3 regions of the Actinoplanes sp. CA-142083 genome follow, and region 2 is predicted to be linked to each of the others. Evidence: riboswitches for the same ligand, from Rfam matches in the RefSeq annotation. Region 2 holds a riboswitch; each other region holds the start of a gene.
What was found. Region 2 has a riboswitch for cyclic di-AMP ahead of ACQPZX_RS02090 (coiled-coil domain-containing protein). Riboswitches for the same ligand answer to the same signal wherever they lie in the genome.
Positions count from the first base shown of each region.

Region 1: linked by a shared signal. The riboswitch ahead of ACQPZX_RS29205 (NlpC/P60 family protein) and the one ahead of ACQPZX_RS02090 (coiled-coil domain-containing protein) in region 2 are both predicted to bind cyclic di-AMP.
Region 3: linked by a shared signal. The riboswitch ahead of ACQPZX_RS06980 (NlpC/P60 family protein) and the one ahead of ACQPZX_RS02090 (coiled-coil domain-containing protein) in region 2 are both predicted to bind cyclic di-AMP.

Region 1 covers NZ_CP192076.1:6,360,616-6,368,376, forward strand. The annotation lists gene ACQPZX_RS29180 (ATP-binding protein) at 1-1,500, opposite strand, end outside; gene ACQPZX_RS29185 (tetratricopeptide repeat protein) at 1,572-2,705, opposite strand; gene ACQPZX_RS29190 (AAA family ATPase) at 2,707-3,954, opposite strand; gene ACQPZX_RS29195 (epoxide hydrolase family protein) at 3,999-5,072, opposite strand; gene ACQPZX_RS29200 (MarR family winged helix-turn-helix transcriptional regulator) at 5,126-5,578, shown strand; gene ACQPZX_RS29205 (NlpC/P60 family protein) at 5,668-6,660, opposite strand; cyclic di-AMP (ydaO/yuaA leader) riboswitch at 6,677-6,813, opposite strand; gene ACQPZX_RS29210 (M56 family metallopeptidase) at 6,936-7,761, opposite strand, start outside.
Region 2 covers NZ_CP192076.1:427,497-435,257, reverse strand. The annotation lists gene ACQPZX_RS02095 (ABC transporter ATP-binding protein) at 1-334, shown strand, start outside; gene ACQPZX_RS02090 (coiled-coil domain-containing protein) at 356-1,324, opposite strand; cyclic di-AMP (ydaO/yuaA leader) riboswitch at 1,373-1,505, opposite strand; cyclic di-AMP (ydaO/yuaA leader) riboswitch at 1,713-1,846, shown strand; gene ACQPZX_RS02085 (coiled-coil domain-containing protein) at 1,852-2,889, shown strand; gene ACQPZX_RS02080 (glycoside hydrolase family 65 protein) at 2,941-5,307, opposite strand; gene ACQPZX_RS02075 (HAD family hydrolase) at 5,369-6,109, opposite strand; gene ACQPZX_RS02070 (ATP-binding protein) at 6,201-6,653, opposite strand; gene ACQPZX_RS02065 (ABC transporter ATP-binding protein) at 6,737-7,761, opposite strand, start outside.
Region 3 covers NZ_CP192076.1:1,454,001-1,461,761, forward strand. The annotation lists gene ACQPZX_RS06960 (nucleotidyltransferase) at 1-170, opposite strand, end outside; gene ACQPZX_RS06965 (dTMP kinase) at 400-1,110, shown strand; gene ACQPZX_RS06970 (SDR family NAD(P)-dependent oxidoreductase) at 1,107-1,802, opposite strand; gene ACQPZX_RS06975 (sigma-70 family RNA polymerase sigma factor) at 2,367-3,371, shown strand; gene ACQPZX_RS06980 (NlpC/P60 family protein) at 3,435-4,406, opposite strand; cyclic di-AMP (ydaO/yuaA leader) riboswitch at 4,421-4,547, opposite strand; gene ACQPZX_RS06985 (DUF3817 domain-containing protein) at 4,758-5,075, opposite strand; gene ACQPZX_RS06990 (hypothetical protein) at 5,090-5,500, opposite strand; gene ACQPZX_RS06995 (DUF6158 family protein) at 5,586-5,813, shown strand; partial or broken gene ACQPZX_RS07000 (DUF1360 domain-containing protein) at 5,823-6,343, shown strand; gene ACQPZX_RS07005 (hypothetical protein) at 6,584-6,772, shown strand; gene ACQPZX_RS07010 (ANTAR domain-containing protein) at 6,821-7,597, shown strand; gene ACQPZX_RS07015 (antibiotic biosynthesis monooxygenase family protein) at 7,594-7,761, opposite strand, start outside.

The DNA.
Region 1 (7,761 bases), 4.8 Mb from region 2:
CCGGGCCGCGGCGGCCACCTGGGCCGGGCCGATCTCGGCGAACCGGCCGGCGTAGACCGAGGCCACGAACGCGTCCAGATAGGTGTCGCGGGCGCTGTCGGGGGCGAACGGCTCGAGCCGGCGGGCGGTGGCGAGCAGCTGGGCCGGCGCCTCGACGCTGCGGAACGTCAGGTGGGCCTGTAGCCGGCCGACACGGGCGTCGCGGTGCTCCTCGGCCGGGCCTGCCGCGGCGCGGGCCAGCAGCCGCAGTGCGTGCTCGTGCGCGCCGGCCTCGTACTTGAGCCGGGCCGCGGCCAGCTCCCGGTCGGCGCGGCGGCACGGGTCCTCGGAGAGGTCGGCCGCCCGTTCCAGGAACGCCGCGGCCGCCGCCAGCCCGCCGCGGGTGCGCGCCCGGCCGGCCGACGCCTCGAGCTCGGCGGCGACCGTCTCGTCGCGGCCCTCGGTCGCGCGGGCCCGGTGCCAGGCCCGCCGGTCGGGGTCGGCTCGCGGGTCGGTCGCCTCGGCCAGCGCGAGGTGGGCCTTGCGGCGGTCCGCCGACGCCGCCGACCCGTAGACGGCCGAGCGCGCGAGGGTGTGCCGGAACATCACCCGGATCCCGATGCGCAGCAGGCCGGTCGCCTCGGCCTCGTCGGTCACCTCGCGGCCCAGCCCGAGCCGGCCGGCCGCGCGCCACATCAGCGTCGGGTCGCCGACCGGGTCGGCCGCGGCGACCAGCATGAGCAGGCGCACCTTCACCGGCAGCCCGTCGAGGCGGCGCAGGAAACTTTCCTCGATCTTGCCGGCCAGCGGGAGCGCCCCGGGCAGCGCGTAGCCGCCGGCGACGTCGATCCGCCCGAGCGGCAGTTCCAGAAGGGCGAGGGGGTTGCCGCGGGCCTCGGCCAGGATCGCGTCGCGGACCCGCTCGTCGAGAGGTCGGCAGACCACAGTGGACAGCAGCGCCCGCGCGTCCGGCTCGGGCAGGCCCGCGACGGCGAGCTCGGGCAGGCCGCGCAGCCCACCGGATACCTCCCGGGCCGCGAACAACATGAGCACCGGCTCGGCCTGCAGGCGGCGGGCCACGAACGCGAGGGTCTGCGCCGACGACTGGTCGAGCCACTGGGCGTCGTCGACGACGCAGAGCAGCGGGCGGTCCCCGGCCGCGGCCGCCGAGAGCAGGGTCAGCACCGCGATGGCGACGAGGAACGGGCTGGGCACCGGCCCCTCGCGCAGGCCGAAGGTGATGGACAGGGCGTCGCGCTGCGGCCCGGGCAGCCCGTCGAGCTGGTCCAGCAGCGTCGCGCACAGCTGGTGCAGGGCGGCGAACGGCAGCTCCGCCTCGCCCTCGGCGCCGGTGACCCGGACGACGCGCAGGTCGCCGGCCGCCTCGGCCACCGCGTCCAGCAGTGCGGTCTTGCCCACGCCCGCTTCGCCGCGCAGCACCAGCGCGCCGCTGCGGCCGTCCCGTACCGCGCCGAGCAGACCGTTCAGCACCGCGATCTCGTCGCTCCGGCCGTGCAGCAAGCCGCCACCCCCTCATGTGTCCTCCTTGGTGGGAGCGCGCCCAGAGGGGTGTTGGTTCAAAAAGGTGATCCTCAGCTCTTCGGATCGTCCTTCCAGGCGTCCCGCAGATCGCGCTTGGTGGTGACCCACCACTCGCGGAACTCGCCGCCGAGGCTGCGCAGCGCGTGCCGGATGCCCGGGTCGTCGAGGCCGGCGCCGAGCATCTCGACCAGGCTGAGCGCCCACAGGACGGGCGCCAAGGCCAGGGCGAGCACGGCCGCCGGCCACCAACCGGCCGCCGCGTGCAGGACCAGCAGGGCGACCGCGACGACCAGCACGGCGAACGCCGCATACCCCGAACGCCGCATCAGCGCGGGCAGCAGCGGCAGGCAGCGCCACGGCAGCCGGCCGGCGGGCAGCAGGACCCGCGCGGCGAAACCGGCCAGCACGGCGGCCAGCACGGCGGAGACGATGCGGGCGAAAGTCGCCGCCGGGGACCACCACCAGTGGCCCACCAGCAGCAGCGCGCAGACGATGACGGCGCCCACGAACAAGCCGCGGCGCAGGCCGCTGAGCACACCACGGATCGGCCAGGTCATCGAGATCAGGTCGGGGCGGGCCGGGCTGATCCGGGCGACGTCGCGCAGGCCGCGCATCGAGCGGCGCACCCGCAGCCGCTCGGCGTCGATCATGGCGATCATCCAGCGGCCGTACGAGTTCTCCGGCTCGATCGCGAGCGCCGCCCGCACGGCGGCGGTGGCGGCCTCCCGGTTGCCGGCGTCCCGCTCGACCTCGGCGACCGTCAGCAGGCCCTCGACCGAGCGCGGGTCGAGGCTCAAGCCACGCGCGGCGGCGGCGCGGGCGCCCTCGTGGTCGTGAGCGGCGGCGAGGGCGCGGGCCAGCACCAGGTGGGCGGCGGCGCTGAGCTGGTCGAGGCGGACGGCCTCGGTGGCGGCGGCGACCGCGTCCCTCGAGCGGATCAGCAGGATCAGGTTTTCCGCACGCTCGGCGTGCGCGTCGCCCAGATGCGGCGACGCGGCGACGGCGGACTCGGCCGCCGCGAGGGCGGCGGGATACTCGCGGCGCATCCGCAGCACCGACGCGAGCAGGGTGAGCAGGCGGCCGTCGCCGGGCTCCTCGGCGAGCCCGGCCCGGACGATCCGCTCGGCGTCCTCGTACCGCCCGGCCTGGGCGAGGTGGTGGGCGCGCCGATAGGAGTCGGTCATCTCATCGGAGCTTGCGCTTCTTCAGGTACGCCGCGAGGTCGTCGTACTCCCCCGACTCGTTGGCGAACATCGCGACGTTGCGGGCGGTGGAGAACCACGCGTCGGTCGACGGCCGCACCTCGCGCGCGGCGGCCAGCATGTCGTGCTGGGAGATCATGCGGATCTCGCCGGTGGCGATCGAGTCGCGCATCGCGAACTCGGCGGCGGTCTCGCAGACGTGCGCCAGGTCGGCGCCCGAGTAGTTCTCGGTCGCATCCGCGACCTTGCCGAGGTCGATGCCCGCGACCGGGCGGTCGCGCAGGTGATACTCCAGGATCGCGGCGCGTGCGGCCTTGTCGGGAGGCAACACCAATAGCGTACGGTCGAGCCGGCCGGGCCGCCGCAGCGCGGAGTCGATGTCCCACGGGGCGTTCGTCGCCGCCAGCACGAAGACGCCGTCGTTGTTGCCGTCGACCCCGTCGAGCTCGGTCAGCAGCTGGTTGACGACGGTGCGCATGGACGACGAGTTGAGCTGGCTGCGCTTGTGGCCGAGCGCGTCGATCTCGTCGAGGAACAGCACGCAGGGCGCGTGGCCGCGGGCCGATTGGAACAGGTCGTGCAGGTTGCGCTCGGAGCTGCCGACCCACATGTTCAACACGTCGGTGATGGACAGCGAGATGAACGCGGCGCCCATCTCGCCGGCGACGGCCCGGGCCAGGAACGTCTTGCCGCAGCCGGGCGGGCCGTAGAGCAGCAGGCCGCCGCGCAGGCTCTTGCCGAACAGGCTGCGCAGCTTGGGGTTGCGCAGCGGGCCGAGGAAGGAGACCTCGAGGCGCTTCTTGACCTCCTGCATGCCGCCGACGTCGGCGAGGGTGATGGTGGACCGCTCGACGTCGAAGGTGCGGTCGGCGTGGCCCCGCACGGGGTCGGGCTCGTCGTCGGCCTTGGCGAACCTCGGCGGCACGATGTCGCCGAGATCCTGCTCCATGGCCGCCCAGTCGACGGTGTCGTCGCCTTTGGGCTTTTCAGCGGCCGGCTTTTCCCGCGCCGGCGACTCGGCCGGCGCCGGGCCGCCCAGCGCCGAGGTCATCAGGCGCTGGGCGGTCTCGTTGCCCGGCTCGCGGGCGAGGACCTGGGCCGCGTGGCCGATCGCCTCGGCGCCGCGGCCCGCCCCCACCAGCAGCTCGGCCAGGTGGAGCCGGAGCGTCAGGTCGTCGGGCCGGGCCTCGACGGCGGCGCTCAGGCTGTCGATGAGGGGCGAGTCGCTCATGACAGCAAATTATGCCCGCGCCCCCTGACAAGATCGCGGCGCGGTCACAGGGCCTCGTGGAAGAACGACGTGATGTCCGCCGCCAGCAGCTCGGGCACCTCCAGCGCCGCGAAGTGCCCGCCGGACGGGAACTCGGTCCACTGCCGGACGTCGTGACGCAGGTCCACCAGGGGACGGACCGGCTGGACGATGTCCTTGGGGAGGACCGCGATGCCGATCGGGACCGGGCACGGCACCGGACCGCTGCCGAGGCCGCTCTCCTTGACCAGGCGCGACGACGACCCGGCCGTGCCGGTGATCCAGTAGTGCATGACGTCGGTCAGGATCACCTCGTCCGGGATCGGATGGGCCGGGTCGGCCCACTGCGAGAATTTCTCCGCGAGGAAGGCGAGCTGGCCTACCGGGGAGTCGTTCAACGCGTACGCGATGGTCTGTGGCGCCGCCGCGAACAGCACCTGATGCGGGTGGCGATTGGCGGCCAGTTTCAGGGTCTTCTCGAGCCGTTCGGCGTCGAGCGGCGAAAGTTTCCCGTCGTAGGCGCCCCCGGTCGGCATGAAGTTGATGTGCACGCCGATCACATGAGCCGGGTCGGCGGCGGACACGAGGCGCGAGATGCCAGAGCCCCAGTCCCCGCCCTGGGTGCCGTAACGCTCGTACCCGAGATCGGCCATGAGTCTCACCCAGGCCTGCGCCACCCGTTGCTGGCCCCAGCCGCGGGAGCGGGTGGGCCCGGAGAATCCGAAGCCCGGAATCGCCGGGATCACCAGGTGGAAACGCGGCGTGAGCAGCGGGATCAGGTCGAGGAACTCGACCACCGAGCCGGGCCAGCCGTGAGTGAGGATCAGCGGGATCGCGTCCGGCGACGCCGAGCGGATATGCAAGAACCAGATGTTCTCGCCGTCGATTGTGGTCGTGAACTGCGGGTACGCGTTGAGCCGCGCCTCGTGGGCGCGCCAGTCGAGCTTCTGCCAGGCGTCGGCGAGCTGCCGCACCCGGTCGAGCGGGATGCCGTAGTCCCAGCCGGCGCCGGACAGCTCGTCGGGCCAGCGGGTGCGGGCCAGCCGCTCGTTCAGGTCGTCGAGCTCTGCTTGCGGAACGTGCACGCTGAATTCGTTCATGCTCCTAACGTTAGGTCCACTAACGTTAGGAGCGCAAATGTTATGCTGCTCACGTGGAGAGCGTGGAGCACCTGCCCAGCTGGCTGCTGACCCAGACCGCCGGGTTTGCGGGGCGCATGGTCAGCGCCCGGTTCGCGGATGTCGGCGCCCGCGGGTACCACTACCGCGTGCTCTCCTCGCTGGCCACCGAGGGCCCGGCCAGCCAGGCCGACCTCGGGCGGCGCGTGGGCATCCACCTCAGTGACATGGTCAAGGCCCTCAACGAGTTGGAGGCCGATGGTTTCGTCCAGCGTGTGCCCAGCCCCGACGACCGCCGCCGCAACATCATCACGATCACCGACGGCGGGCGGGCGCGCGCGGAGCAGCTGGCCCGGCAGGTCGGCTCCATCCAGGAGGAGCTGCTCGAGCCCCTCGACCGGGTGGAGCGCGAGCAGTTGACCACGCTGCTGGCGAAGCTCTACCGGCACCACCGTGTGCGGGAGGCCGCCCCGCCGCCCATGGACTGACGGCAGGTTTCCCGGTTGCCCGCGACACGGCGAGCCGCTAGATACGCGGAAGGGCCGCCTTCCGGCGGCCCTTCTTCGTGTTCCGGATCTCAGCCCGGTCGCCGGTAGCCGGCGATCGGTCCCCGTTCGATCGTCGCCATCCGTACATGGTCACCCGTGTGCGGGGCGTGCACCACCATGCCGCCGCCGATGTAGATGGCGACGTGATGGAGGCTTCCGGGGTAGTAGAAGACCAGGTCACCCGGTTGCAGCTCGTTCCGGGACACGGCCTTGCCCTCGTTCCACTGGTCCTTCGTGTAGTGCTCGAGATGCACCCCCACGCTGGCCCACGCCTCCTTCGTCAGGCCCGAGCAGTCGTAACTGTTCGGTCCGTCGGAACCGAAGACATAGGGCTTGCCGATGAGGTCGCATGCCTTCTGCGCCGCTCGGCCGCCCTTGTCGTTGGTGTAGGTGACGGGGCACGGTCCGGTCTTGTACGGGCCGTCGGCCTCGCCCGCCGAGCCGTACGCCTGGATCCGCAGCTTCTGCAGGCTGTCGATCTTCTTCTGGATCGCGGCCTTCTGCTTGGCCAGGTCGGCATCGCGGGCCGCGATGGACTTGGTCAGCACGTCCAGGTCGGACTTCATGCCGGCGTACTTGTCGCGAAGTTTCGCGACCCCGGCGATCTGGTCCTGCTGGTGCCGAGCGAGCTGATCGAGATAGGTCAGCTTGTCGGTCAGCCCGGTGGGCGACCCGCTCACGATCATGGCGTTGAAAGCGTTCGGCGCGCCCTGCTTGTACGCGTCGACCGCCATGCCGCGAACCTGAGAAAGGGCGACGTCCACCTGCACCTGGAGCGGGGTGAGCTGCTTGGTGAGGTTCTTCAGCTGAGCCTGGTTCTTGAGCAGTTTGCCGTGCACGTCGTTGTACTGCTCGATGACCGGCTCGAGTTGGTTCCACTGCTTGTCGATCTCGGCCTCGACGGTGGCCGGGTCGGGTGCTGCGTGCGCTACGGACGGGCCGGTGAGAACGATCCCGACCGCGGCGACGGCGCAGACGATGCTGCGCAGAACTGCGGCGCGGCGCGCCCCAATCCGTTTCACGTAGGTGCGTTATCCCTTCTTCCCTCGCGCCGCCGACCGGGTTAGCTGACGGGTTCGGGCGGGAAGCGCGCCCGGCCGCAGGGGGACTGCGGCTTCACCCCGACTACTCGGGTCCCCGGTTCGCCGCATGCGGCGATTAGGCGGTGATCCGTCAGATCGGCCGGATGGACGATGGGGGGCTGCCGGACCGCCGACCACCGTACCCTCGATCATGCGGGTAACTGAAGTTGCCACGACGGGGAAACTTCCTGCACGGCTTTCGCTACCCAGCGTGGTCAGAGAGGCCAGGCATCCAGCGCGCGGTCGAGCCACGGGACGACCAGGATCACGGTGGGTAGTACCAGCAGGGCAAGCGCGACGACCGCGACGACCGTGTTGAGGGCCGCCGAGGGGCGTTGCGGAGCCGCCAGGCGGTCCAGCCGGCGTCGTTGCGAGTTTCGTTCGGGCACGACTTCCTCCGCCAGGGGGACAGCGTCGGTCAGGCGTTCGAGCGCGCCGCGCAGGGGCGCGGCGCCGGCGCGTTTCCGGGCGGCGTCGTCGGCCACCATCTCCAGCAGCACGTGTACGGCGTCCAGCGGCGCCCGGCTGCGCAGGGGACGCGGCACGGCGCGATAGAAGGCCGTGAACGACTCCATGACCACCTCGTGCCGGTGGCGCAGGTGGGTCTGCTCGTGGGCGAGGACGGCGTCGACCTGGTCGCGGTCGAGCAGGCGAAGCGCGCCGTCGCTGAGCACCACCCGCGCCTCCCGGCCGGGCACGCAATACGCGAGCGGCAAGTTTCCGGCGAGGACGCGAACGTTTCCGGCGTCCAATTCCTCGCGGTGCTCGGCCTTGTCGAGCAGGTCGACGAGCAGGCGGTGTTTCGCGCGGCGGGCCCGCGAGCGCCGCGAAACTCCCCACAGCGAGACGAGCAGCCGCAGCACGATGATCGCGGCCACCGCCAGGGCGCCGATCAGCGCGGCGGCGGTGACCGGCTTTCCGGAGCCGGCGGCGCGGGTCAGCTCCTCGGGCGCGGCGAGCACGACGCCGAGGGCCGAGAGCACGGCGGCCAGGGTGACGGCCTGCCACAGCAGCACGGCGGCGGCGGGCGCCCGGTCGGGC
Region 2 (7,761 bases):
CAACGAGCGGGGCGACTTCAGCTCGCTGCCGATGCGGACCTACTCGTCCGGCATGGGAGCCCGGCTGCGCTTCGCGATCGCCGCGGCCAAGAAGCACGACGTGCTGCTCATCGACGAGGCCCTCGCCACCGGCGACGCGAAGTTCCGCAAGCGCAGCGAGCAGCGGGTGCGCGACCTGCGCGCCGAGGCCGGCACTGTCTTCCTGGTCAGCCACAGCGAGCAGTCGATCCGGGACACCTGCGAGCGCAGCATCTGGCTCGAAGGCGGCGTGATCAAGGCCGACGGCCCGACCGAGGACGTGATGAAGGAGTACGAGACCTTCGTCAAGAAGTGAAGGTCCCGTACTCCCCTCGAGCTACGGGCGCACTGACAGGTGCACGTGGTTGGTGTGGTCGCTCGACGGGTCGCCGTTGCCACCCGAGTACGACTTCCAGCCGCTCGACGGCAGCCAGATGCGTCGGAACCAGATGACGTAGAGCACGCCGAGCTTGCTCGAGTTGTTGATGAAATAGTTCGCCAGGTTGGTCCCGTACGTCTTGCTGCTGCCGGTCGCCACCCCGCCGAACCCGTCCTTGTCGGCGGCGAAGTCGCAGGCTCTCCCCTTCGGATGCTCGCCGCTGTTCTGTTCGCGGAAGCAGTGCACGTAGTGGTTGAAGCCGGCCGACTGGGCCTGCCGCATGGCGAACAGCATGCGCTGGGTGATGCGGCCGCCGCTGGTCGGGTCGTCCACCATGCCGCTGCCGCCCTGGAACGAGCCCGAGCTCGCGCTGCTGCCGCCGTCGCTCGGCTGCGGGTCGTCCTGCCCGGCGTTGGCCGCCTTCAGCGCGCTCTCGGCCTGGACCTTGCGCTTGGCCATCACGTTGACCTGCTTCTGCTGGTCGCGGATGGTTGCGTCGATCGCGAGCTTCGCCTTGGCCTGACCGTCGCGGGTGGCCTCCAGGTCGGCCATCACGGCCTTCTGCTTCGCCGCGACCGTCTGGAGCGTCTCCGCACGGTCCAGGAAACCGCCGGACGAGTCCGCCGTGAGCAGCGCGCTCATCGGGCCGAGCCGGCCGCTCATGTAGGACTGCTGGACGATCTGGTCGAACGCCGCCTGCCGGGGTGCGAGCTCGGTGTCCAGCTCCTTGAGCCGGGCGGTCAGCTCGACCTGCCGTTTCTTGCTCGCGGCCAGCGCGTCCTTGGCTTCGAGGTAGCCCTTGGAGGCCGCCTCGAGCTGCTGGATCAGGGTCTTGGAGCCGCCCTCGCCGTCGTCGCCGGTGTCGCCGGGGGCCGCGCCGGCCGGCGACGCGACCGCGAAGGCCAGGCCGCAGGCGGCCACCACCATGGCGAGCGACGCCGCTAATCGCCGGCGGACAGTAATGTGCCGCACAACCATTCCTTCCGTCGGCCGCCGACCGGGTTAGCTGACGGGTTCGGGACGGAAGTTCCCTACCGCTGAGAGCGGATTCACCCCAACAAAAACCTGGGTCCCCGACTCGCCAAAGGCGATTAGGCGGCGATCCCCGGGCGGGGATCGCGACCGACGATACCCATGACATCGATTGATCGACAGATCTCGCACTCCACGCGATCACCGGATGACCGTGCGTCGACTTATCACGGAAAGTGCTCGAAGGATTACCGCATTCGCATTTTCCGGAGACTGAAGTGTCGCGCGACCTCGGGTAAACTCACCCGCGGCTCTGCCACCGAGGCGCCGCCCCCGAGGTGCCGGCAGGCCGCCGCCCAATCGCCGCAAGGCGAGCCGGGGACCCAATGTCCCACTGGGGTGAATCCGCGAGAGCGGTAGGGATCGCTTCCGTCCCGAACCCGTCAGCTAACCCGGTCGGCGGTAACCCGGAAGGAACGTGGATGACCGTACGCCCCCGCCGGTGGCTGACCCTCGCCCTGGCGCCGCTCGTGGCTGCCTCGATCTTCGCGGCGCCCGCCGCGCCCGCGAGCGCCGATCCCGACGACTCGTCGTCCTCGTCGGCCCAGCCCGACGAGAAGGGTGACGAGATCGAGTCGAACTCCACCCTCAACGAAGTGCTCGAGTCGTCGAACCGCAAGTTCGTGCAGGCCAAGGCCGCCGTGGCGAAGTCGACCACGACGCAGAAGAAGCTGGCCATCCAGATCAACCTGGCCGAGGCGAAACGCGACTCGCTGGTTCCCGAGGTCAACGCGATCGCCGCGCAGCAGTACCGCACCGGTCACCTCGGCGCCGCGAGCTTCCTGCTCGGCAGCCAGGGGTCGGACGACTTCCTGGCCAAGGCGGTCTCGCTCGAGGAGATCAACACCCTGCACGACCGGAAGCTGCGCGAGCTGAACGCGGCCATCGACGACGTGACCGCCAAGAAGGCCGCGCTCGACGCCGAGGTGAAGCAGCAGCAGACCAACCTGGTCGCGATGAAGAAGCAGAAGGACGCGGCCGACAAGGCGCTGTCGCTGGTCGGTGGCGAGAGTCTCACCGGCGGCTTCGTGGACGCGGTGTCCAAGCAGGCGGCGCCGGCCCCGCGCAACTCCGAAGGCGGATTCTCGGCGGAGAAATGCACGGTGAAGGATCCGACCACAAGCGGTTGCATCACCGCCCGTACATTGCACATGTACCAAGAGGTGAAGAAGGCGGGCTTCAATCGCTTCGTCGGTTGTCACCGCAACGGCGGTCCGTTCGAGCACCCGAAGGGCCGGGCCTGCGACTGGTCGTTGCAGAAGAGCGGATTCTCGGTCGCGCACAACGCCGACATGAAGAACTACGGCAACGACCTCATGGCGTTCCTGGTGCGCAACGCCGACCGGTTGGGCATCTACTACGTCATCTGGTACGCGCAGATCTGGTTCCCGGCCACCGGCTGGCACGCCTATCACGGCGCGAGCAACCACAAGGACCACGTACACGTATCAATGCTTTAAGAAGTCGTTTCAAGAAAAGGGCCCCCAAGGGGGCCCTTTTCAGTCAGTGCGTCAGTCCTGCGGCGCCCGGCGCACCGGGGAGCGACCGGCCGGCTGGGTCGGCGGCGGCCCGACCGGACCCTGCGGCGGGATCGGCACGGTCACCGGCTTCACCTGGGTCACCTCGATCTCCTTGCCGTGGTGGCTGAACACCAGGCGGGCCGAGCCGCCACCGTTGCGCAGCGAGTAGGTGGCCTCGTCGGCGGTCACGTTCACCCGCACCCGCAGGCCCCGCCACAGCAGCGAGAACTCCAGGTTGCTGATCCGGCTGGGCAGGCGCGGCGCGAACGACAGCTGGCCGTTGAAGTCCCGCATGCCGCCGAGGCCGGCGATCAACGAGATCCACGTTCCGGCCAGCGACGCCACGTGCACGCCGTCCCGCGAGTTCTGGTGCAGGTCGTGCAGGTCCATCAGGGCGGCCTCGCCCAGGTAGTCGTGGGCCAGCTCGAGATGGCCCACCTCGGCCGCCATGACGGCCTGGATGCACGCCGACAGCGACGAGTCCCGGACGGTCCGCGCGTCGTAGTAGGCGAAGTTGCGCTGCTTCTCCTCTGGCGTGAACGCGTCGCCGCGGATGTACATCGCCATGACCAGGTCGGCCTGCTTGACCACCTGCTTGCGGTACAGGTCGAAGTACGGGTAGTTCAGCAGCAGCGGGTACGCCTCCGGGGGCGTGTTCTCGAAGTCCCACTCCTGCAGCCGGGTGAAGCCCTCCGACTGCTGGTGCACGTGGAGCTCCCGGTCGTACGGGATGTGCACGGCCGCCGCCGCGTCCCGCCAGGAGGCCATCTCCTCGTCGTCCACGCCGAGCTGACGGGCCAGGTCGGGGTGGCGCTTGGCCGCCTCGACCGCGCTGAACATGTTCTGCTGGGCCATCAGGTTGGTGTAGATGTTGTCGTCGACCACGGCCGTGTATTCGTCGGGGCCGGTGACGCCGTCGATGTGGAAGCGGCCGTGCCGGTCGTGGTGGCCCAGCGACCGCCACAGCCGGGCGGTCTCGATCAGCAGCTCGAGGCCCACCTCGCGCTCGAAGTCGTAGTCGCCGGTGGCCTGCACGTAACGGCGGACCGCGTCGGCGATGTCGGCGCCGATGTGGAAGCCCGCGGTGCCGGCCGGCCAGTACGCGGAGCACTCCTGGCCGCGGATCGTGCGCCACGGGAAGGCCGCGCCCTGCAGGCCGAGCGTCTGCGCGCGCTCCCGGGCCAGGTCGAGCGTCGAGTGCCGCCAGCGCAGCACGTCGGCCGCCGCCGAGGGCTGGGTGTAGGTCAGCGCGGGCAGCACGAAGGTCTCGGCGTCCCAGAACGTGTGGCCGTCGTAGCCGGGGCCGGACAGTCCCTTGGAGCCGATCGGGCGCTGCTCGGCCCGGGCGCCCGCCTGCAGCGTGTGGAACAGCCCGAAGCGGACCGCCTGCTGCACCTCAGGGTCGCCCTCGACCTTGACGTCGGAGTGGTCCCAGAAGGCGTCCAGGTACTCCCGCTGGGCGTCCACGAGGCCTTCCCAGCCGTCCAGCCGGGCGCTGGCGAGCGCGGCGCCCACCTGGTCGCGGATGGCGGGCAGCGAGCGGCTTCCGGACCACCCGTACGCGGCGAGCTTGACCACCCGCAGCTTCTGGCCCGGCTCGAGCTTGGTGGCGACCGTCGTGCGCAGCCAGTCGGGGTGGCCCTCGGTGGTGATCGCGTGCTTGCCGGGCGCCTCGACCAGGTGTTCCATGGCCGCGGCCATCCGCAGGTCGCTGGCCTTGGTGCGGTGCACGAGCAGGCCGCCGGTGCGCTGCTCGAGCATCTCCTCGGCCTGCAGCGGGTGGTCCAGCACCGCCGCCACGCGCGGGTCCTTGCTCATCGGCGGCAGCTGCTCGTTGGCGACCAGCTCGGACTGCAGGATCAGCCGGCAGGACGCGTCCAGCGGCTCGACCTCGTACATGTAGGCGACCACGGCGCGCTGGGTGAACGAGACCAGCCGTACGGTGCGCACGCGGATCGCCTGGCCGGACGGCGAGACCCACTCGACGTTGCGCTCGAGCGTGCCGGCCCGCAGGTCGAGCACCCGCTCGTGGGAGCGGAGCTCGCCGTACCGCACGTCGAACGGCTCGTCGTCGACCAGCAGCCGCATGAGCTTGCTGTTGGTCACGTTGATCATCGTCTGGCCGGACTCGGGGAATCCGTAGCCGGCCTCGGCGTACGGCAGCGGGCGCAGCTCGTAGAACGAGTTCAGGTACGTACCCGGCAGGCCGTGGGGCTCGCCCTCGTCCAGGTTTCCGCGTATCCCGATGTGCCCGTTGGCCAACGCGAACACCGACTCGGACTGGGCCAGCAGGTCCAGGTCCAGCCGGGTCTCCCGGATGTGCCAGGGGTCCACGGGATATGCCCGTTCACGGATCACGGTGGTGCCTCTCGCGAATGAGAAAGAGAAAGACGTCGAAGATATAAGCGCTGATGCGTGCTCAGCGCTTCAGCAGTTCGGACAGGTCCGTGACAACGATGTCGGCCCCGTGCTCCACCAAAGCGGCACGTTGCCCGACTCGGTCCACGCCGACCACGATCCCGAAATGACCGGCCCGACCTGCGGCAACGCCCGCTTGGGCGTCCTCGAAGACGGCACACGCCTCGGGCGGAAGACCCAGGAGTTTCGCCCCGTACAGGAAAGTGTCGGGTGCCGGCTTGCCAGGCAAGTTTTGCTCGCGTGCGGTCACACCGTCCACGCGTTCCTCTATGAGGTCGGCTATACCCGCCGCCTCGAGCACGTCCTTGCAGTTGGCGCTCGCCGAGACCACCGCGCGGCGCAGGCCCGCGTCGCGGGCGGCCTTGAGGTACTCCACCGAGCCCTCGTAGACCTGCACGGCGCCCTCTTTGATCTTCTGCAGGACGAGGATGTTCTTCTTGTTGCCGAGCCCGTTCACGGTCAGCTGGTCGGGACCGTCGTCGGGGGTGCCCTCGGGCAGGGTGATACCGCGAGAGGCCAGGAAGGTGCGGACACCATCGGCGCGTGGCCGGCCGTCGACATAGTCGTGATAGTCGGCGCCGGAGTCGAACGGCACGAACTCTTGCCCGTGCTGTGCCGACCACGTCTGGAGGAACGCGTCGAACGTCTGTTTCCACGCAGCATTGTGCACAAGTGCGGTCTGCGTAAGCACGCCGTCAAGATCAAAAAGGCATGCCGTCACATGCGGAGGTAGTCCGAGCACGCGCCCAATGTAGTCGCATGCGGCCCGCCGCGAGCCCCGAAGGGCGCCTTCACATTTTCTGTGACCTTTACGCCCAGTTCAAACTGCTGTTTCAGGCGGATGTCGCCCGGCGTGGCAAAGCGATCCTCAGCCCGATCGTGGTACCGATGGGGCCGGTCGCCACCGTCACCTCGTCGCAGAGCTGATGGGCGAGCCAGATGCCCCGGCCGCCCACCTCGAACGAGTCGGGCACCTCGGGCGGCCGCAGGTACCGCGCGGGGATGCCGGGGCCCGAGTCGGTGACCGTGCACCAGGCCGAGCCGCCGGCCAGCCAGAGCACCGCTCGCCCCTGGCCACCGGCGTGCAGCACGACGTTGGTGATCACCTCGTTGACCGCCAGCACGAAGCCCTGGAGCCGGTCGCCGGTCAGGCCCGCGGCGGCGAGCCGGGCGGACACCTCGTGCCGCACCACGGCGATCTCGTCGCGGCCGAAGCGCCGGTCGAGAAGCTGGGGAGCGCCCGCCGACTCGGCTTCCGGGGCCGAAGTGCCCGGAGCCGATCGCACGCTCTGTCCCATTCTCTCCTCCACCGTGGTGCAGCCTACGCGGTGTGCTCGCCCCGTGGCAGGAGGCCTCGCAGAAGAGATCGTCACCGCCAGCCGACATCGATGCGGTCGCCGCGCTCGTCGAAGAAGTGGAGCATGTCCATGCGCACCGCGACCGACAGCGGATGCCCGGGCGAGACGGCCGGGTACGGCGCGAGGCGCACCGCCAGCTCGGCGGGGCGCCGGTGGTGCCGGCCCGGGTCGAGCACGCTCGTGCGGTCCTCGCGGGTCTGCACGGCCGTGGCGCTGCCGTTGGCGGTGCGGCCGGTCAGCTTCTGCAGCGCCCCGCCGAACCGCCGGAACGCGCCGTTGGGCTCCGGGTCGGGCTTGCCGGTGCCCATCTCGTCCACCACGATCGCGGTCGCCCCGATGTCGAGGTAGGCCAGCGACTCGTGCCCGTGGTGCTCGAGGTAGCGGATCCGGCCGCGGAGCACGTCGCCCTGCACCTCGGGCGCCACCGGGGTGAGCGCCTCGGCCCGCATGCCGACCACGATGCGCTCGCCGTGGTAGTGCGCCACCGCGCGGGCCCGGATGTCATTCCACGGCAGGTACAGCGCCTGCTCGCCGAAGTTCAGCGCGACGTACTGGTCGAGGTGGACGTAGACGGACGCCTCGAGCAGGTTCATCCGGGGCGAGCCGAGGAACGCGGCGACGTAGAGGGTGGCCGGCCGGCCGTACACCTCGGTGGGCGTGCCGACGTCCTGCAGGACGCCCTTGCGCATGATCGCGACACGGTCGGCCATGGTGAGCGCCTCGGCCTGGTCGTGCGTGACGTACATGGTGGTGACGCCGAGCTCGCGGGTGAGGCCGGTGATCTCGGCGCGCAGCTCGGCCCGGAGCCCGCTGTCGAGATTGGACAGCGGCTCGTCCATCAGGAACAGGCCGGGGCGGCGCACGATGGCGCGGCCCATGGCGACGCGCTGGCGCTGGCCGCCGGAGAGCTGGCTCGGCTTGCGGTTGAGCACGTCGCCGATGCCGAGGGCGCTGGCCACGTCGCCGACCCGCTCGAGCCGGTTGCCCGGCTCCATACCGGACAAACGCAGCGGAAAGCCGATATTGTCATTCACCG
Region 3 (7,761 bases), 1.0 Mb from region 2:
TCCTTGTCCTGCTCGCGGAGCAGGAAGTCGACGTCGTGGTCGCTGGAGTGGCCGCCGTGCGCGTACACGGCGAAACTGCCGCCGAGCGCGAAGGGGATGTCGGCCGTCTTGAGCGTGGAGGCCACCCGCTTGAGCGTGGTGGCCAGGCCGGCGTCCACGTGGTGCGGCATGGGCGTTCTCCCTGTTCGACTCCGGTCCGTGCCGGTAACCCGTACCCGACCCGACCCGCTCTGAACCACAAGCAGAATCAACTGCTTAACCCCATTTTGGTACGGACTGAGCACCGTTTCCTGTGAAACCCTCTGGGCACCGCCAGTTACCGTTGGTGGGCATGACCGACTGCACCGGAGTCAGCGCAGTGCCCGTAGGGCCAGAAGGGCATGCCAAGGACCGCTCAGCATGACCCCGCAGCCACGCACGATTGCCCTCGTCGGGATCGACGGAAGTGGCAAGACGACGCAGGCCCACCGGCTCGCCGATGACCTGGCCGCCGAGGGGCTGAACGCGGCCTACCGCCGGAACGCGGGCGGCCGCCGCTGGTTCGGCCGGCTCGCCGCCCGGCTCGGTCGCGGTGACGACGCCGAGGACCTGCTGGGCCGGCGAACGATGCTGTTCGTCGAGTCGGTCCTGCGCTGGCTCGCCATTCTGCGTACCCTGCTGCGCCGCGCGCTGACCGGCGAGATCACCGTGATGGACCGGTACGCCGTCTGCCAGTACGCGAGCCTGCGCGCCCGGGCCGCCCGCCCCGCCGCCGAGCGCCGCGCCCGCTGGGCCTACCGCCTGTTCCCGAGGCCCGACGTGACCTTCCTGCTGGTGGTCGACCCCCAGGTGGCACACGACCGGATCGAGGCCCGCGGCTACGACCACGAGAGCACCGACTACCTCGCGGCCGCCGCGGCCGCCTACCGCTCGCTCCCCGAGTACGACAGCTTCGTCGTGATCGACGCGAACGGCACTCCCGGCCAGGTCGCCGCCGAGATCCGCGCCCGCCTGCCGCTGCCCGCCCCGGTCACCCCGGCCCGCTCCCGGGTCCGCGCGCTGATCCTGGCCGGCGCCCCGCTGCTGGCCGGCGCGACCGCCCTCGGATACCAGCTCGCGGAGGTGCTCTAACTCTGCCCGTACACCGGGATCTGCGCGCCCGTGGTCGGCGCCGACGCGTCGGAGGCCAGGAAGAGGATCGTGGGCGCGATCTCTTCCGGCTTCACCCACTTCGAGAAGTCGGCGCCGGCCATGTCGCGCCGGTTGGCGGGGGTGTCGATGACGCTGGGCAGGATCGTGTTGCAGCGGACCTTCTGCTTCTTGTACTCGACGGCCACCGCGCCCGCGAACGCCAGCACCGCCGCCTTCGCGGTGATGTATCCGGCCGCGCCCGGCCACGGCGCCACCGCGGCCCGCGACGACACGCACACGATCCCGCCGCCGCCGGCCGCCACCAGATGCGGCAGCGCCGCCCGGGTGACCAGATAGGTCGGCCGGAGGTTGCGCGCCAGCAACCCTTCGAACTCCGCCACGGGCGCTTCCGCGACGAGCCCGCTGCCGCCGTACGCGCCGGCCAGATTGACGACGGCGCGCAACGGCGCCTCCGGATCGCCCGCCGCGACGGCCATCGCGGCAGTGACTTCCGTCTCATCGGCGAGGTCGGCCTCGACCGTGATCGCGCCCTCCGGAAGCCCTTTCCGGCCCGGCCGCACGGGCGCGACGACCCGCCACCCGTCGGCCAGGAAGGCCCTCACCGTGGCCGTTCCCAGCCCGCCGGCGCCGCCAGTGACGAAGACCGTCCGCCCATTGCCCATGGGGATCATGTTGCCCGTTCATCCGCCCGGGACGGTGTGGTTCTCGTCACGCTCGGCGGAGGATGGCCTGGTGGTCGCGCACAGTTACGAAATAGGCCGTCACCTGCACGGGCGTCACCCTTGCGGGCGAGTGAACTATGGCGCGCCGTGCCGCATTGTGGCAGGTGGTCCCGTTCGGCACCGCGCCCCGGGATCTTTTTGATGAGATTTTTGGTTCAAGCCGGTCGCGAAGCTGTCGATGCTGCACGTGAACCCAGGAAGCCGAACGGCCGTACTGGGTAGTGATGGACATCCCAAGGTCGGTGGTGATGCCCGTCGCTGCGACAGGTGGGGGGCCGATGGTGTCATGGAGACCGACGCGGGTAAGCGTTCTGCTGCGTGACCGACCGCGGCTGCGGCGCGCGAATGCTGTGCCAAGAGCCCTCTTCAGGAACATCGCACGCGGCTCTCAGCAATCACCCAGGCATTCGTGACACTTTCGACCCACCAGCCGGAATCAGTGCGAGCAGTCATTTGTTGTGTAGATGCCAGTAACCGCAAAGTACGAACTGCGGACGTTACGGGGAGGAACTGATGAACACAGGGTTTGCCCGTAACGGGGTAAGTAGTGAACGCAATGAGGGGACCGTGGGCAACGTGGAGAAGAACACCGTGATGCGGACCGACCAGGTCGCCGAGGAGCGTGACCTTGTCGGCGTCTACCTGCACGAGATCTCCAGGACGCCACTGCTGAGCGCAGCCGAGGAAGTCGACCTCTCCAAGCAGATCGAGGCGGGCCTCTACGCGGAGTTCCTGCTCGACGAGGGCGAGACGCCGCGAGGCGTGAGCCGCGAGGAGCTGGAGCGGATCGTCTACGAGGGTCAGCGGGCGAAGGATCTGTTCATCCGGGCCAACCTGCGACTGGTCGTGTCGATCGCCCGGCGCTACGTGCGCTCCGGCATGCCGATGCTCGACCTGATCCAGGAGGGCAACACCGGCCTGGTGCGCGCGGTCGAGAAGTTCGACTACGAGCGCGGCTACAAGTTCTCGACGTACGCCACCTGGTGGGTGCGGCAGGCGATCAGCCGGGCCATCGCCCAGCAGGAGCGCACCGTCCGCCTCCCCGTGCACCTGGTGGAGGACGTCAACCGGATGCGCAACGTGACCCGCCAGCTCGTCCGCGAGCTCGGCGCCGACCCCGAGCCCGAGCAGATCGCGAAGGCTCTCGGCGTGACGGTCGAGCGGGTCAACGAGCTCACCCGCTGGGCCCAGGACACCGTGTCCCTGGACACCCCGGTCGGCGACGACGGCGACACCAACCTCGGCGACCTGGTGGCCGACAGCGACGCACCCTCGCCCGAGGAGATCGTGCTGACGGCCCTGGAGCGCCAGCGCATCGAGGGTCTGCTCAACCACCTCGACGACCGTTCGGCCGGCATCATGCGGGCGCGCTACGGCCTCGAGGACGGCCGGGAGCACTCGCTGACCGAGGTGGCCTCGCGCTTCTCGCTCAGCCGCGAGCGCATCCGCCAGCTCGAGATCCAGGCGCTCGGCCGGCTGCGCGAGCTGGCCCGGGCCGAGGGCCTGCAGGCCGCCTGATCCCCCTTCCGCGACGCGAAAGGCCGGTACCCCCTCGGGTACCGGCCTTCATTGCGTCCGGGGTTACTTCACGCGTCCGTAGCCGTACGGGGTCATGATGTTGATCGACCTCTTCTTGATCGGCTCGCCCTCGCGGGACGCGTCGATGATCATTCCGCCGCCGACGTACAGGCCGACGTGGCCGAGGCTGCGATAGAACACCAGGTCGCCCGGCTGGAGCTGGGACTTGCTGATGCGGGCGGTGGCGCTGTACTGCGCGGCGGCGTTGTGCGGCAGCGACTTGCCGGCCTTCGCCCACGCGGCCATCGTCAGGCCCGAGCAGTCGAACGTGTTGGGTCCGGCGTCGCCGTAGCCGTAGTAGGCCGGCTTGTTCGCCTGCGTGTACGCGAAGTCGACGGCGACGCCGGCCTTGCCGGAGATGGACGGCGCCGGGCCGGCCGCTCCCGCGACACCGGTCTCGGTCGCGCTGCCGTACGCCTGCTCCCGCATGGCGCGCAGCTTCTTGATGTTCGCCTCGATCGTCTTCTTGCGCGTGTCCATCGCCTTGAGCTGCGCCGCCTGCTTGGCCTGCGTGGTCTTCAGGGCGGCCTGCCGGTCGGCGAAGTTCTGCGTGGTCGCGGTGTAGTCGTCGATGTCCCGCTGGTTGGCGCGGTTGATCATCTCGAGGTAGCTCATCTTCTCGACGAGGCCGCCCTGCTGGTTGCCCAGGATCGCGCTCATCGGCCCGACCCGGCCCTGCTTGTAGGCCGTAGCGGCGATGCTGCTGACCTGAGCCTCGGCGACCACGAGCTTCGCCTTCGCGGGCGCCAGCGAGGCCTGGAGGGTCTTCTGGTCGGTCGCCGTCTTGTTCAGGTCGATCTTGAGCTTGTTGTACGACTCGGTGATGTCCTCGAGCTGGTTCGACGCGGTCTCGATCTGCTTCTTGAGCTCGGTCTCGGACGGCGCCGCGTGTGCCGCGGTCGCCATGGATCCGGTGATCGCGATCGCCATCGCCGCGACCGCGAGTGCCCGAAGCCTGGTGCGGGGGGTTGGCACCGGTTGCTGACCTTTCTTCCGCTGCTGGCCGCCGACCGGGTTAGCTGTCGGATTCGGGCGGGAAGAAGGCCCTACCGCTCTCGCGGATTCACCCCAGAAACGCGGTTCCCCGGTTCGGCGCGACTACCGCGTCCGCCCTGGGGGAGGGCGTGACGGGACACCGCGTCGATTGGGCGGCGTTGGCCGGCGCCACGGAGGGGTGTGGCTGCGGACCGAACCAACCGCATTAACTTATCGATGCGCGAATCAAAATCAAGGTCTCTACGCGGGATTTAAGGAAAAGGCCAGATATGCGCCATTGATCCCGATAACGCATTGTCATTCGACGAAGACTGCGGGTTATTCGACCGCTTAAACCGGACTTTTCGCCAGGTCGGCGGGAACCCACGCGTGGCTGACCTTACGCTCCGCCCAGAAGGAGAGGAAGGGGATGGTTCCGGCGGCCATGACGATGATCATCCGGAGGAACGGCCACCCCGCCCGGCGTGCCAGGTCGAAGGTCAGCACCAGGTAGACCATGAAGAGGAAGCCGTGCGCGGGGCCGACGATCGCCACCACGGTGTCGTTGTCGCCGAGGTACTTCAGCGGCATGCCGACCAGGACGATCGTGAGCAGGCAGACGCCCACGATCCACGCGATGATCCGATAGCGGGTGAGCGCTCCCTGCACAGTGCCACGTCCCTTTATTTCTTGGAGTATCCGGGGTAATCCATCGCCCCGGCGCCGGGGTGCTCGGCCAGCCAGGCGAGGTAGTCGTTGTAAGCCACCAGCTCGGGGTCGTCCGCGGCGGGCGCCCGGTCGACCGCGACACGCACGGGCCGGCCGACCGTAACAGGCGAACCTGGAAGCTTCTCGGGCTCTTCGTCCTTTTCTTCCGCGGGCTCGGGCGGCTTGCGGGCGAGCTGGACCTCGCGGTACCAGAGGAAGGCGAAGAAGGCCGCGAAGACCGGCCACTCGAACGTGTAGCCCCAGCTGAGCGTGTTTCCCCCGCTGGCCCGGCTGAACTGCCACCAGCCCAGCCCGAGGCAGCCCGCGATCGCGACGAGCGCCAGGACGTGCCGCGCGATCCACGCCGGCGTCCAGAGCCCCTTCATGCACACGAGCGTACCGGCGGCACGTTTGCCCTTCGTCGGCGCGGGCAACCGTCCTGCCAGGTGATGACCCACACGGAGGTGCACGATGACGGACGCCGAGACCGAGATCGGCGTGGACCCGGCCACGCTCGACGACGAGGACCTGTTCCGGGAATTGTCCAGCCTCTACCGCGCCCGGATGTCCACGCTGCGGCACGGCCCGGACGCGGCCCTCGACAACCACTTCCGGCGCACGGCTGAGCTGGAGACCGAGTACATGACCCGCTACCCGGGCCGCGAGGTCGACCCGTCCCGTCTCACCCAGGACTTCTGAGGAGGCCGTGTGACTGAGTCGCTGCGTGACCGGGTGGAGCGCGTCGGTCAGGCGTACGCGCCGCACGAGCACCGGCCTCTCGCCGGGTACGCCGTGGCGATGGGCGCGTTCGGCGCGCTCGCCGCCGGACTGGCCGCCGCCGCGAAGGTCACCGGGAAGCGCGTACCCGACCGGCCCGCGGCCGCCGACGTGCTGCTGATCTCGATAGCCACCCACAAGCTGAGCCGCCTGCTCGCCAAGGACGCGGTGGCGAGCCCGCTGCGGGCGCCGCTCGCCCGCTACGCCGAGCCGGCCGGCTCGGCGAGCTCAACGAGGAGGTGCGCGACGAGGGCAACTCCATCCGGCACGGGCTCGGCGAGCTGGTCACCTGCCCGTTCTGCCTGGCCGTGTGGGTCGCCACCGGCCTCACCGGCGGCCTGGTCCTCGCGCCGCGCCTGACCCGCCTGGTCGCCACCGCCCTGACCGCGACGGCCGCCTCCGACTTCCTCCAGATGGCCTACGACCGCGCCAAGCAGGCCACGGAGGGGTGACCGGCGTCACAGTTGCTAACGGAATCATGGTCGAGGGCCGACCGTTGAGAACAGATGTCGGTGTGTCCAGTGTCCCCGGGCCTCACCACTTTGCCTTCACGGAATACCGTTCGGCTGGAGCCGTGTTGTGCCTTTCGCCGCGAGGCGACATGCACACCGACATCTCGTACGCCGCCCCCGGGTTCGCCCGGGGGCGGCGACGTGTTTCAGGGGCTTGCCGGCCGGGGTATTTGATCATCTATGAGCGATGACCGGATCGAGCAACGCGCGGCCGAGCTGCTGCCGGAGGAACGTGTGGCCGGCAGCGCCGACCCGCGGGCACAGGCCGAAGCGATCCTGGCGGACTCCGACCGGCGCGAGGACGACCCCGAAGCGGTGGAGAATCGCCGCTCCGACCAGGCCGCCGCGCCCGGCGACACCACCCGGTAGGGGCACCGAACTTCCGTGTTCGTCGATGGTCATGGCAATATTCCCCGCGTGTCTGTCCCGAATCGCCGGATTTCTGCGCCGACGCGCGGCCCCGCTCGTTTACTGAGCCGTCCCGCGCGCACCCGCAGCGCGCGCTCCGCCGCCCTGAGCGGCCCGCACGCGGTCGAACTGGCCGGGTTGCTGCACGAGCTCTCGGTGCGTCTGCTCGGCGCCGAGAGCTTCGCCTCGGCGCTCGAGCGCCTTGCGGCACTGGCGATCGGCGCGGTGCCGGGCGTGGTGCGTTGCTCGGTCGCTCTGATCGGCGAGGGCGGGCCACTCACCTGCACCGCCGCCGGGCCGTCCGGCGAGGGCGTCGATGAGCTCCAGTACGCGTTGAGCACCGGCCCCGGGCTGCACGCGGCCCGCACCCGCGCTCTGGTCACCGTGAACGACCTGACCACCGACGAGCGCTGGCCCGAGCTGGCCGAGCCCGCGCGCGCCGAGGGCGTCCGCGCGGTGGTGGCCGTGCCGCTGGACGTGCCCCGGGCCGAGGTGGGCGCGGTCAGCCTCTATCTGGACGGGCCCGGCAACCTCGGGCCCGATCTCCTGCTGACCGCGATGGCGCTGGTCAACCACGCCGAGGTGCTGCTGGGCGAGCTGCGCCGCCGCGACGAGACCAGCACCGACGCCGCCGTCGACCGGGCGGTCGGTGTGATCATCGCCCAGCGCGGGTGCGGCGTCCGCGAGGCCTACGACGTGCTCGGCGAGACCGCCCAGCGCCTCGGCCTGGACCGCCGCGCGGTGGCGGATCGCCTGATCGCCGCCGCGGCGGCCCGCCGCGGTTAAGCCTTCTCGACGTGCTGGACCACCTCGAACTCCAGCAGTGACGCGCCGGTGGCGACGGGCTTGGCCCGCTCGCCCGAGTGCGCCTCCCGGGCGGAACCCGAGGACCAGGCCTGGAACGCCTCCTCGGACTCCCAGCGGGTGTAGACGAAGTAACGGTTCTCGCC